DNA from 4 places in the Marisediminitalea sp. genome. Region 3 is predicted to be linked to each of the others. Evidence: predicted binding sites of a transcription regulator. Region 3 holds the regulator's gene; each other region holds the start of a gene.
The links. The regulator FNR, encoded in region 3, switches genes on or off when oxygen is low (the NO sensors DNR and NnrR bind a similar motif). The targets are predictions, from matches to a motif close to TTGATCTAGATCAA.

Region 1 (3,135 bases), on a different contig from region 3:
ATAAAGCAATCTGCAATAATTGAACTAAACCGCCCAGCATGCCCTGTCCCGGCTGAGAAGATGTTAACACCGAGGGTGACTGTAACCACGCTGGCGAGGTAAATAAGTGTCTGAGCACCTGTGGCGAAATGGCCTCTTGTTGAAGCGCTTTAACCTGTGCTGGCTGCATCTCACTTTTTACATTGTCTATGGATACTTCTGTACCTGCTGTATCAGATACTGGGCTGGTTGGAAGCAATTTTTGAATGATGCTTGTAAGTACTTGCTTACTTTCTGTATTACCTTGATTAGCGATTTTCTGTAGCGATTGCGTCAAATCACCAATGTTGGTAGAGATGGGTTCAACATTTACTGCATTAAAACGAAGTAATGTCTGAATGAGCTGCTGCACATCATTCCTAACACCTGGAGCCTGCGTTTGTAGCAGGCTTGCAAGTGGTTTGTCGTTGCTTAAAGCGGCTGCCTGAACACGTTTATCCGCCTGTCCAGATACATCGCTAGCAGCTTGTTTTGGCTCACTAGAAATACCATCAATCTTGTCCGACATAGACGGGTTTTGAATCGGAAGTCCTTTTGAAATGTCAGAATTTCCCGTTAGTTGGATAGGTGCTTGGGGGACTTTTAATAGCTGAGCAGCGGAGAGTTGCAATGCTTGAATAGCTTGCTGACTCGCTCTGGGCAAAGCCGCCATCAACGCTTTATCCGGTGATGTATCGAGCAATTGCGGCTGTGTTTTCAATAAGCGGGCAGTGAGTTGTTTTCCTGTAACTTGCAGAGTAACAGGCATGGCTTCACTGCTTGTTTTTAGTGCTTGCTGAAGTTGGCTGGCGAGCTGACTAACGACCTTTTCAGGTAACTGATTGATGTGCTCGATTTTCATTCCCTGCTGATGAAGTTGGGCCTGAGATAATACGTTTAGTACTGCACTATCATTGTTTACTTTCAGGGTATTTATCGTGGTTCTTGTGTTTAGCTGTGACTGTTCGGTCGATTTAGAAAGCTCGCCTTGTTTTACAGAGTCACTATCGAATCGTAACTTAATGTCCCACTTGCCGTTCACCGGTTTGGCTTCAACAATGACCGATTTACCAACAACCAGATCATTAGCAGTTGGACCGCTGGGGGCTTGTTCCAGTGTAGCTTTCGGTAAAGAGAGTATTTTAGTGTCACCCGCTGACACCTTGAGTTGCAGATTAGTCGGACTAACTTCAGCGATAGTCGCTTTGATCTGCAGGGGTTGAGTTGCGCCGGAAGCGAGTTGCCTCGACAATTGTTGTAATAAAGCATTGTCGATAGGTTGTGAGATGCGTTGCTGGTCTAGTTTGGCAAGCAGTGTTACATCAGTAGGGAGTGTCAGGGTTGGTGCCAGTTGCGCAATGGATTGTGGCAGTCCCTGTGCGTTTACTACAGGCAAGGTCGTTGGCAAACGTAAAAGTAATAATTGGTCGCGCGGTTTTATTGCTAATTGTTTTGCAACCTCCACCAACAACGTCTTGTCGATATTTTGCAGCGTGGTAGAAAAAGTGCGAAGGCTGTTTGACTGTGTAGGCTGGGCGACTTGCATCAATTGCGCAAATCGCGCAATAGCTTCGGGCTTCATGCCGGCTTCGCTGAGGGCGGATAACAGTGCTTGTCTGGACTCAGGTGACAAGCTTTGTGTGGACGGAGTCAGTTGCATAAATCGTTATCGGCACCTTTTGCAATTGTATGAGTATAACTGGCTAGCTAACAGAACGAGAAATTATCAGACCTATGTTTCCTCCCGACAATTTAACGCTGTCAATCCTTCAGAAGATTGAATTAGATCAGAAATTCGCCGAACAGTCTTTCAGGTAAGATGCGATTACACCTAAATATGGTAGAATGCTGCGATTTTTTTAACGAAGTGAAACAGGAATTATCTTGGCAGGACTAACTGCACATGGGCTAACATGTGTAAAACGGGACAGAGTGTTGTTTGCTGACTTGTCGTTTACCTTGCCGGCAGGCAGTCTGACGTATCTGCGTGGCCCCAATGGTGCAGGTAAAACCAGCTTACTTCGACTGCTTACCGGACTATCGCTTCCTGACCAAGGGGATATCCTGTTTAACGATGTGCCCATCGCGGAGTGTCTCCCCCAGTTTCATGCTTCACTTACCTATATCGGTCATAAACCCGGACTAAACAGTGCCTTGTCTGCAATTGAGAACCTACAGTACTGGTGTGCCCAACATAGCATCGGCTTTTCACTCGAAACCGCGTACGAGGTATTAACGACATTAGGTTTAGTCGGGCTTGAGGATATTCCCGTTCGCATGCTATCGGCCGGCCAGCAGCGCAGAGCGGCATTGGCCCGCTTATGGTTAAAGTCTGCTGACATCTGGATTCTGGATGAGCCTTTTACTGCGCTCGACATAAGCGGAATAAAATTGCTGGAAGCACACATGAAATCTCATGTTGAACAGGGTGGTACAGTGATTACCACCTCGCATCAAGCGTTGAGTGATGTTGCCGGGCCGGTTACGTTATTGGATCTGGAGTATCGCATATGAAGGCGCTCTGGAGCGGCATTTTTAAGCGTGACTTAGCTCTGGCATTTCGGCAGCGCTCTGAACTTGCGCAACCCCTGATGTTTTTGTTGATGGTGGTAACCCTGTTTCCGCTTGGCGTAGGCCCCGGGCCTGCCACGCTGCAAAAAATCGGTCCAGGCGTCATATGGATTGCGGCCATATTGTCGTCGCTTCTGGCCATGGATCGTATGTTTCGCGACGATTTTTGGGACGGCTCCATGGAGCAGTATCTGCTTAGTGGACAGTCTGTCTGGGCCATTTCGGCAGTGAAGGTATTGGTGCACTGGCTGGTGAGTTTTGTGCCGCTGTTGATTTTATCGCCGCTATTAGCACTTTTTCTGAATTTAACCGTACAGATGTACACAGCACTGATGCTAACGCTGCTGCTGGGTACGCCCTTGTTATCCCTGGTTGGGGCGATAGCGGTTGGGTTGACGGTTGGCTTGCAACGGGGCGGGGTGTTACTGGCTTTATTGCTGATACCGGTGTTTATTCCGTTGCTGATTTTTGCCACCTCGGCGGTTGATGCCGCTGCGTTACAATTACCTTACCGTGCGCATCTTGCTATTATTGGCGCCATGCTAT
Region 2 (3,135 bases), on a different contig from region 3:
CAGCTAAGCACAAAGAGCTATTAGCCGACCTGACAAAAAAATACGGTATCCCTGCCCATTATCTGTTAGCTTTCTGGGGGCTTGAAACAAACTTTGGCGGCTACAAAGGCAAAATGCCTGTACTTGATTCACTGGCAACACTGGCTTGTGATCCGCGCCGTAGCACGTTCTTCAGCAAAGAACTGATTACCGCCGTAAAACTGCTGGAAGCGCAATCGCTGGATCAGGAACGCATGGTAGGCTCCTGGGCAGGCGCAATGGGTCATACCCAGTTTATGCCCTCAGCTTACGCCGCCTACGCCGTTGACGGTGACAATGACGGCCAGATCAATCTATGGGACAGTGAAGCAGATGCGTTGACCTCCGCGGCAAACTTCCTGGCACAGCTCGGCTGGCAGCCGGGGTTCCGGTGGGGACGCGAAGTCATGCTACCCGAGAGTTTTGATTATCGCCTGTTGGGTTACAGTAACCGTAAATCTGTCACAGAATGGAATGACATGGGTGTCACCAAAGCTAAAGGTGATGCATTAGGCGAGAGTGATATTGCCAGCTATCTTGTCATGCCAGCGGGTCATGAGGGACCCACTTTTCTGGCCTACCCTAATTTCAGAGTGATCATGCGCTGGAACAATTCAGAGTTCTACGCGATTGCCGTAGGGCGACTCGCAGATCGAATTGCAGGTGACGGGAAAATGATTGCTTCTTTACCGGATCTGCCTGCGTATAGCCGGAATCATATAATTGCCTTGCAGCAAAGTCTTAATGCACGTGGTATTGATGTGGGTGGCGCTGACGGTATTCTTGGCCCTGCGACCCGTGAAGGTATAAGACAGTTCCAGTTAAGTCAGGACATGGTAGCCGATGGTTTTCCGTCCTTGTCGGTTATGGAAGCGTTGGGCGTAACGATTACCCCTAACTCTTGAGCCGTTGTGTTTCAAAGTGCCTGAGAACAGCAAAAATCAGGCACTTGAACCTCCGTTAACTCATGTACGTTATTATTGTAAGCAAATTAATACATGTGTTGGCCGCCGTTAATCGACAGCGTTGAGCCGGTAATAAAGCTGGACTCATCCCGGATCAGGAACAATACACCTTCGGCAATATCTTCTGGTTTGCCTAAACGACCCACCGGAATTTTTGCAACGATTTTAGCCAGTACATCTTCAGGTACAGCGCGTACCATATCAGTATCGATGTAACCTGGTGCAATGGCATTAACAGTTATGCCTTTGCCTGCCCCTTCCTGAGCCAGTGCCTTGGTAAAACCGTGGATACCGGATTTTGCCGCAGCATAGTTTACTTGCCCATACTGGCCGGCCTGTCCGTTGATTGAGCCGATGTTCACAATGCGACCAAAGCTACGCTCACGCATACCTTCAATCACCGCGCGACATGTGTTGAAACACGACGCAAGGTTCGTTTGAATCACCGCATTCCATTGCTCAAAGGTCATTCGATGCATTGTGCCATCGCGGGTAATCCCCGCATTGTTCACGAGCACATCCACTGGTCCAAAGTCTGCTTCAATTTGCGAAATTGCTTCTTTGGTTTTTTCGAAGTCTGACACATCAAACTTCATTGCTGCGATCCCCGTACGCTCGGTAAATTCCTGCGCGGCTTGATCATTCCCACCATAGTTAGCAACTACCGTATAGCCTGCGGCTTTTAACGTAGTACAAATTGCTTCACCAATCCCTCGTGTCCCACCTGTGACGAGTGCTACTCTGCTCATGCTGTTTCCTCTTTTGCTATTGCTTACCAAATAACCGTTTACTATATAACCATCTATAAACCTAATCTGACAATGGGAAAATCAGACCTTGGTCGGGGTTTCATTGATCGATGTCAATTAGCCAAAAGAACAAAGTAGCAAATAAATATTACGAATCAGTTACTTAGGCTTGGTAGTTCGAATCGTCGCTTGAGCAGTGGTCGGATCTTCCGGCCAGATGTGTTTGGGGTAACGGCCTTTCATTTCCTTGCGCACCTCGACGTAGCTGCCTTTCCAAAAGCCAGGCAGATCATCGGTGGTCTGAATGGGCCGGTTTGCGGGAGAGAGTAATTCAACGGTAACAGTCTGACGCCCGTTGGCAATGCACACGGGTTCACTGCTGCCATATACTTCCTGCATTTTCACTGACAATACAACTCGGGTCGGGCTGTCGTAGCGCAGCGCGCGGCGGGTTCCGCTGGGTACCGTTATTGCGTCTGGCAACTGGCTGTTTAGCGCTTCCTGCAGTGGCCAGGGCATTGATTGAAACAGGAGTTTGTCCCAGGGAAGTTGTTTCAGTTGTGCCACGGACTGGCAGTGTTGCAATGCACTGTGTACGGCTTCACAGGCTAGTATCCAACCAGCGGTAGGTTCAGGCCAGGTGTGCGTTTCGCCGTAGTGCTTGCATTCAAGATTAAGCGTTCTTGCCATGCACAAGCGGTGTATTGTTGGCATAAGTACCGCGTTATTTGGCCAGTCTTTCAGAGGCTTTCCTGACAACCATTCCCGCCAGAAATCACCTCGAGACGAGACACCGGCTTTTGCCAGTGGCTGACGACTTAGCACAATTTCACCAAAGCACTGCTGAGATTCCGCGCGCAGGGAATCGGCAGTTGCATCGTAAAAAAAGGCTTCTTTTTCACTAAATCCATTTGCGAAATGCGTTTTTAATACCGAAATATCGATAGGCTGGGCTAAACGAATTTGCATGGATGCGCCCCGGCGTTGTCCCGACAAGACTGCCAGCCAGTCGCCATTGAAATAGGCGTCCGCTGAGAGCTCAGCACCTACACCCTGGGCCAGTTTAAAGGTGCCATTGGATTGCTTACACGCTAGCCAATCGGGATTGAGTAACCCAATGGCCACTGCCAATTTAGTCTCATCCACCTTGAAAAATGATGACTTGTCTACTTTGCCTCGCAAGAGATTCACCAGGCGCAGCGCTTGTTCTGTCACCCTTTGTCTCGCCTGACCTTGCAACTGCTTGAGGCAAAGATGTACATCCCACCCTGAATACTTGGGCGGGTCTTCACTGAGCGCTGCTATTACCCCACCAGCCACCAGCCAGTCACTGTCGCCGGTTTCATCCGTCAGGGCTTTCACCTTCAGTAGCATGCTGGCTGTGCGGGGTTGCACGGGAAGTT
Region 3 (3,135 bases):
TGGCCTTACGCCTGAACAGAAATATCAGCACGTGCAAGCGCTACAGGCCAAAGGCCACAAGGTGCTGATGCTTGGCGACGGCATTAATGATGCGCCGGTACTCGCCAGTGCAGATGTTTCCCTGGCGGTTGACAATGCCACCGACGTTGCCAGAAATGCCGCGGATGTGGTGCTGCTGAGTGAATCACTCAGTACCGTGCCGCCATTGTTGAAACTGGCTCAACAAACGCGCTCAAAGATTCGTCAGAACATTCTATGGGCAGTCGGTTATAACCTGCTAATTCTGCCTTTTGCCGTGTCGGGTCTGTTATTACCCTGGATGGCCGTGATTGGGATGTCACTTAGTAGTATCATAGTGGTTACCAATTCTACCCGGCTGTTGAAATAAGAGCATATTGTGAGCATTATCTACGTCCTCATTCCCTTGGCTATTCTATTAGTTGCGTTGGCTATCGGTATCTTTTTCTGGGCGGTTCGCTCAAATCAGTTTGACGACCTTGAGCGTCAGGGTTACAGCATCTTGTTCGATGACGACCTGGCTGACGACAAACAAACTGAACAGCAAGACCCCAAATCCGCTCCGCCAGCAGAACAGCAAACAAAAACAAGCACACATGACTGAGTTTTCGTTACTGTCTGCCTTTATGGTAGGGATTGCAGGCTCAGTGCATTGCTTTGGCATGTGTGGCGGCTTTGCCGGTGCGCTGACAGCCGCCATACCACAAGGTAAGTCTCCGACGCCGTTTGTTTTCAGTTACAACGCAGGCAGAATACTAAGTTATACCCTTGCCGGTGCAGTAACCGGGGCCCTTGGCAGCATTGCGCAAAGCTCAGTAAAGTCCCTATTGGTAGGTTTTCAGTTGTTTAGTGCCTTTATGCTGATTGCGATGGCACTTTACCTGGCGCAATGGTGGCGTGGGCTGGCGAAAGTCGAAACACTCGGGCGTGGTTTATGGCAATGCTTGCAGCCATTGTCCAAACGTTTTTTACCCTTTAAAAGTCCGTTATCGGCACTACCGTATGGCATAATTTGGGGGTGGTTACCCTGTGGCTTAGTCTATTCAACGTTAACCTGGTCGTTGTCTGCAGGCACCGCATTGCAAGGTGCACTATTGATGATGGCGTTTGGCCTTGGTACCCTGCCCGCTTTGTTTGCAGTGAGTTTTAGCGCTAATGGCATACTGGCCTTGTTGCGAACACCACGTACCCGGACATTCATTGCGGTTACGTTAATTATATATGCGATTTTCTTGATTTATCGCACTGTAAATAGTATTAGTTAGGCCTACGTTTACACGGAGACGTTGCATTATGTCAAAAGGTTCAGAATTCTCTATTCATTGTCAGAGCTGCAGTTTTAGCCACTTGTGTTTGCCTGTTTCTCTGAACAAGACAGAACTGGACTCGCTGGATGACATTATCGAGCGCAAAAAGCCGCTTCACAAGCACGACAAGCTTGTAAAGGCCGGTGATACCTTCACTTCACTCTACGCTGTGCGTGCGGGCTCGTTCAAATCATTTGTGAGCAGCAAAGACGGCGAAGAACAAATCATTGGCTTTCATTTCCCCGGCGATATCATTGGGTTCGATGCCCTTCGCGGCAATACTCACCAGAGTTACGCGCAAGCGCTCGAAACGGCCATGGTATGCGAACTGCCTTATGAAACCCTCGATAAAATGGCCGTACAATTCCCTAAATTGCGCCACCAGATCATGAGTTTTATGAGTGCTGAAATTAAACACGATCACGACCTGATGATGCTGTTAAATAAACGCACTGCCGAAGAGCGTTTAATCTATTTCCTGGCGCATCTGTCCAAACGTTTTGAAGAGCGCGGTTTCTCGCCACGTCAATTCAACCTGAGCATGACCCGAAATGAAATTGGTAACTACCTTGGTTTAACGGTAGAAACTATCTCTCGTTTACTTACGCGCTTCCAAAAAGAAGGCATTATCCAGGTAGAAGGCAAACTCATTACGATTCTCGATTTCGAATCGATGGACGCTAAGCTCCACAGCATGGACATTCCTACTACCACAGTGGATTAATCCCATCCGTTGATCCACCGCAACATCAAAAACTGGTGAAGATGGCACTCTGGGCATACACTCATAATGAGCACTTTGTCTGGAGGCTGTCATGATCAATTACACACATATACTTGCCGTTGTAGAATCCGAGCGCGAAACACAGCCAGCCCTGTCGAGAGCCGTCGAGCTGGCAGGCAAAACCGGCGCCAGTATTACCGCATTCATGACTATCTACGATTTTTCCTATGAAATGACGACCATGTTGTCGGGAGAAGAACGTGAAGCAATGCGAGCCGCGGTTGTGAAAGAGCGCACTGAATGGCTTACGCAACAGCTTGCTGACTACTCAGGCAATATTCAGGCTGTTGTGGAATGGGATAATCGGCCGTATGAAGCCATCATCCGTCATGCTATTAATGATAAGGCCGATATTGTAGTAAAAGCCACGCGTTCCCACGACGATCTTCGCTCAGTCATTTTCACCCCCACTGACTGGCATTTGGTACGCAAATGCCCCACTCCTGTGTTGTTGGTGAAAGACCACGACTGGCCGGCTGATGGTAATATTATTGCAGCAGTGAATGTGGGTACAGAGGATCGCGAGCACGCACAACTCAACGACAAAATTACCGAAATTGCCCAGGATTACGCAAAATTACTGAGCGGTCATGTGCATTTGGCGAATAGCTATCCCGGCACCCCCCTTAATATTGCCATTGAAGTGCCTGAGTTTGATCCGGAAAGTTACAATGCGTCGGTGAAGAATCACCACCTTGAAGAAATGGAGAGGCACAGCACACGGTTTGGCATCCCGTTGGACAATTGTCATGTGAAAGAAGGGCTACCAGAAAAAGTCATCCCGTTTGTCGCTAAAAACATTGACGCAGAGCTGGTTATTATTGGCACAGTAGGCCGAGTGGGTATTTCAGCTGCATTAATTGGCAACACAGCGGAACACGTCATTGATGAGCTTAACTGCGACGTCTTGGCTATTAAACCTGACGGATTTGAATCGCCGGTAAGGTTATAACCCTTACTGGCGTTTAACATATCCTGAGCACTGTCTGCATAGCGATTCTTCTATGCACATAATGATGGTGATAC
Region 4 (3,135 bases), on a different contig from region 3:
TGTTGTTACCCCCTATCAAGCAATAGGCGGTGAAAAAGTAGCGCATGCCATTGCCAACCGCTTTTATGACATCATGGAAACCGATCCGATTGCAGCAGAGCTGCTTGCGATCCACCCGCAACCGCTGGACAGAATAAGGCATGTCTTTGGCCTTTACCTGACTATGTGGCTCGGCGGCCCAAATGAGTACGAACAACAACGCGGCCACCCGCGCTTGCGTGCTCGCCACCTGCCTTTTACGGTAACCCCTGCATTAAAAGTACAGTGGATGTACTGCATAAAGAAAGCCATGTATGAAAATGTATCGGATATCGCTTTGGCAAATCAATTGTTAGCGGCTTTGGACCAGCTTGCTGATCACATGGTTAACACCGAGGCATAAAAAAAGCCCTTCCGAAGAAGGGCAACAGGCAGTGCAAAAACACAAGGTGAAACCGATAAACGCGTTTATTAGAATTTGTAACCCAAAGACAGGGTATAGACGAACGGATCGATATCCACATCAACGCTGCCTTTTACATCCGCAACCGTAAACGTGGCGGTTGTATCGATGGCAATGTAGCGCGCTGACGCATTGATTAACCATTTGTCGTCAATTTGGTAGTCGAAACCCAATTGTGCTGACAGACCAAATGATGAATCCAGCGATAAGTCCTGAAAGGTTTGGTCTTCACGTGCATTGGTAAATTCTTCATCGAAGAAAATAGTGTAGTTAACACCCACCCCGACATAAGGTGTTAAGGCACTTTGTGTATCGAAGAAATAGACCGCGCTAACGGTAGGCGGTAGGTGCGTCACTTCAGCCAGTTTGCCATCACCCAGGCCAAGGCCATTGTCGGCAGTATCGATCAGCGTAACATCATGGGTAAACGGGGTTGCAGCAAGTACTTCAACACCCCAGTTTGAATTCAGCATGTACACTAAGTTCAGGCCTATCTGGGTATTAGAGTCGACTTCCACGCCCATTCCCACATTACCGCCTAACGCATCGACATTGACGTTGCTGGAGTCATCATTAGGCGCCACGGTAGTCAGACCGGCACGTACCAGAATATCGCCTGCTTCATAGGCAAACGCAGAAGGCGCTGAGATTAACGCGGCCAGTACCATTGTGGCTAAGGTTGATTTTTTCATTGTACTTTCTCACTTGTTTTAACTTGATGAGGCGTACTTTACGCTTCACCAAAATCAAAATGTTGATCTAAAACAAGTTTGAAAATACGTTTTAGTATCAGTGATTTCGAGTTGATCTGTATCAACCCGAATCACCGAACAGGGTTGATTTTACCAGTCGATGGGTTTCAACCAATTCTGCAGTTTTGCTTCAGGAGAGCCCGCTGGCGCTTCGTAGCAATATTCCCATCGGGCTAAAGGTGGCATGGACATTAGGATAGATTCGGTGCGACCACCGGTTTGCAATCCAAATAAGGTTCCGCGGTCAAACACCAGATTAAATTCTACGTAACGTCCGCGACGATATAGCTGGAACTGACGTTCGCGTTCTCCGTAAGGCATGGCCTTGCGCTTTTCTACAATCGGTACGTACGCGTCAAGATAGCCGTTACCCACAGCTTGCATAAAGGTAAAGCACTTCTCGAATTCCCAGTGGTTAAGGTCATCAAAGAACAGGCCGCCTACGCCTCGCGTTTCATTGCGGTGTTTCAGAAAGAAGTAATCATCACACCATTTTTTATATTCCGGGTAGACCTGATCGCCAAATGGCTGACAGAGGTTCTTTGCCACCTGATGCCAATGCTGGACATCTTCTTTGAACGGGTAGAAAGGCGTGAGATCAAAGCCTCCACCAAACCACCAGATAGGCGCTTCGCCGGGTTTATCGGCAATAAAGAACCGGACATTCGCGTGCGAGGTAGGAATATAAGGATTATGCGGATGGATGACTAACGACACGCCCATGGCCTGAAAGCTCCGGCCGGCCAACTCAGGACGCGATGCGGTTGCAGAAGCAGGCATTTGAGTGCCAAACACGTGAGAAAAGTTTACCCCGCCCTGCTCTATAACAGCGCCGTGGCGCATAACGCGGGAACGGCCACCGCCGCCTTCTTCGCGCTCCCAGCTGTCCTCAATGAATTGCCCCTTGCCATCAGCCAGTTCAAGCGTATGACAAATATTGTCTTGTAGCGCGAGTAGAAATTGCTTTACTGACGCAATAACAGACTCTGTGTTAATGGCTTCATTTTGCATTAGGCATTCCGGATAATGGCGCCGGTCATGGCGTCTTTGATCATAGAGGGTTGTGCAGCCCCGCCCACTTCTGAAGGCACGTAATGTACACTGTTTCCGAAGTATGCTTTGGCTTGTTCGATTGTGCGTGCGGGTTCGTCGCCACTTGGATTAGCGCTGGTAGAGACTATAGGTCCATTGAGTTTATCGCACAGGGCTTTTACCCCTTCGTGTGCAGACACGCGCACTGCGATTTTGTCGTGCTCACCGGTTACCCACTGTGGTGCGGTAGCAGACTTTGGCAATAGCCAAGTTACCGGCCCCGGCCAACAGGAAAATATAGCAAAGCGGCGGTCCTGTGGGATCGCGTTATCATCAACAAAAGGTAATAGCTGCGAATAATTGCTGGCCACCAGAATAAGCCCTTTTTCTACCGGGCGTTGCTTAATGGCGAGCAGTTTTTTCACGGCAGCTTCATTATTGGGATCACAACCAATGCCCATCACTGCTTCTGTTGCGTAAATTAATAATTCGCCTTGTTCAAACGCTGAGACATCAGGATCCACTGGGGTCGACACCTGATTCATATCACCACCTCTAATCTTCGCGTTGTTGTTTGAATCCACACAGGGGCTGTGGGCAAACCAACTGCCCCTTTTTGTCTACCATAATTGCCCAGCCGCATGCCGGACAGGGTTCTGGTACGGGGGCGAAATTTACCACATATCGGCATTGAGGATAACGATTACAGGCAAAAAACCGTTTGCCGTATTTATTGGTTCGGTCGATTAAATGACCTTCTTTGCATTTAGGACAGTCTACCAGCGTATCCTGCTGGGCTTTGGTCCCTTCAATATGATGGCACTCAGGAAAGTTTGTGCAGCCAATAAACATGCCGTAACGGCCTTTTTTAATGGCCATGGTAGAACCACATTCCGGGCAATGACTGTC

Region 1: ccmA (cytochrome c biogenesis heme-transporting ATPase CcmA) is a predicted target of FNR. The motif match lies at 1,796-1,809, and genes of this name have one in related genera.
Region 2: phbB (acetoacetyl-CoA reductase) is a predicted target of FNR. The motif match lies at 1,836-1,849, and genes of this name have one in related genera.
Region 4: AC4MRN_RS07895 (OmpW family outer membrane protein) is a predicted target of FNR. The motif match lies at 1,246-1,259, and genes of this name have one in related genera.

Annotation. Positions count from the first base shown of each region.
Region 1 covers NZ_CFIDRX010000077.1:11,560-14,694, reverse strand. The annotation lists gene AC4MRN_RS11360 (hypothetical protein) at 1-1,678, opposite strand, end outside; gene ccmA (cytochrome c biogenesis heme-transporting ATPase CcmA) at 1,903-2,532, shown strand; gene ccmB (heme exporter protein CcmB) at 2,529-3,135, shown strand, end outside.
Region 2 covers NZ_CFIDRX010000059.1:8,748-11,882, reverse strand. The annotation lists gene AC4MRN_RS09520 (lytic murein transglycosylase) at 1-923, shown strand, start outside; gene phbB (acetoacetyl-CoA reductase) at 1,010-1,732, opposite strand; gene hrpB (ATP-dependent helicase HrpB) at 1,892-3,135, opposite strand, start outside.
Region 3 covers NZ_CFIDRX010000052.1:15,635-18,769, reverse strand. The annotation lists gene AC4MRN_RS08825 (heavy metal translocating P-type ATPase) at 1-388, shown strand, start outside; gene ccoS (cbb3-type cytochrome oxidase assembly protein CcoS) at 398-622, shown strand; gene AC4MRN_RS08815 (sulfite exporter TauE/SafE family protein) at 615-1,283, shown strand; gene fnr (fumarate/nitrate reduction transcriptional regulator Fnr) at 1,312-2,049, shown strand; gene uspE (universal stress protein UspE) at 2,141-3,061, shown strand.
Region 4 covers NZ_CFIDRX010000043.1:20,783-23,917, reverse strand. The annotation lists gene AC4MRN_RS07900 (group II truncated hemoglobin) at 1-382, shown strand, start outside; gene AC4MRN_RS07895 (OmpW family outer membrane protein) at 451-1,134, opposite strand; gene hemF (oxygen-dependent coproporphyrinogen oxidase) at 1,285-2,205, opposite strand; gene tsaC (L-threonylcarbamoyladenylate synthase type 1 TsaC) at 2,205-2,771, opposite strand; gene AC4MRN_RS07880 (DNA topoisomerase family protein) at 2,782-3,135, opposite strand, start outside.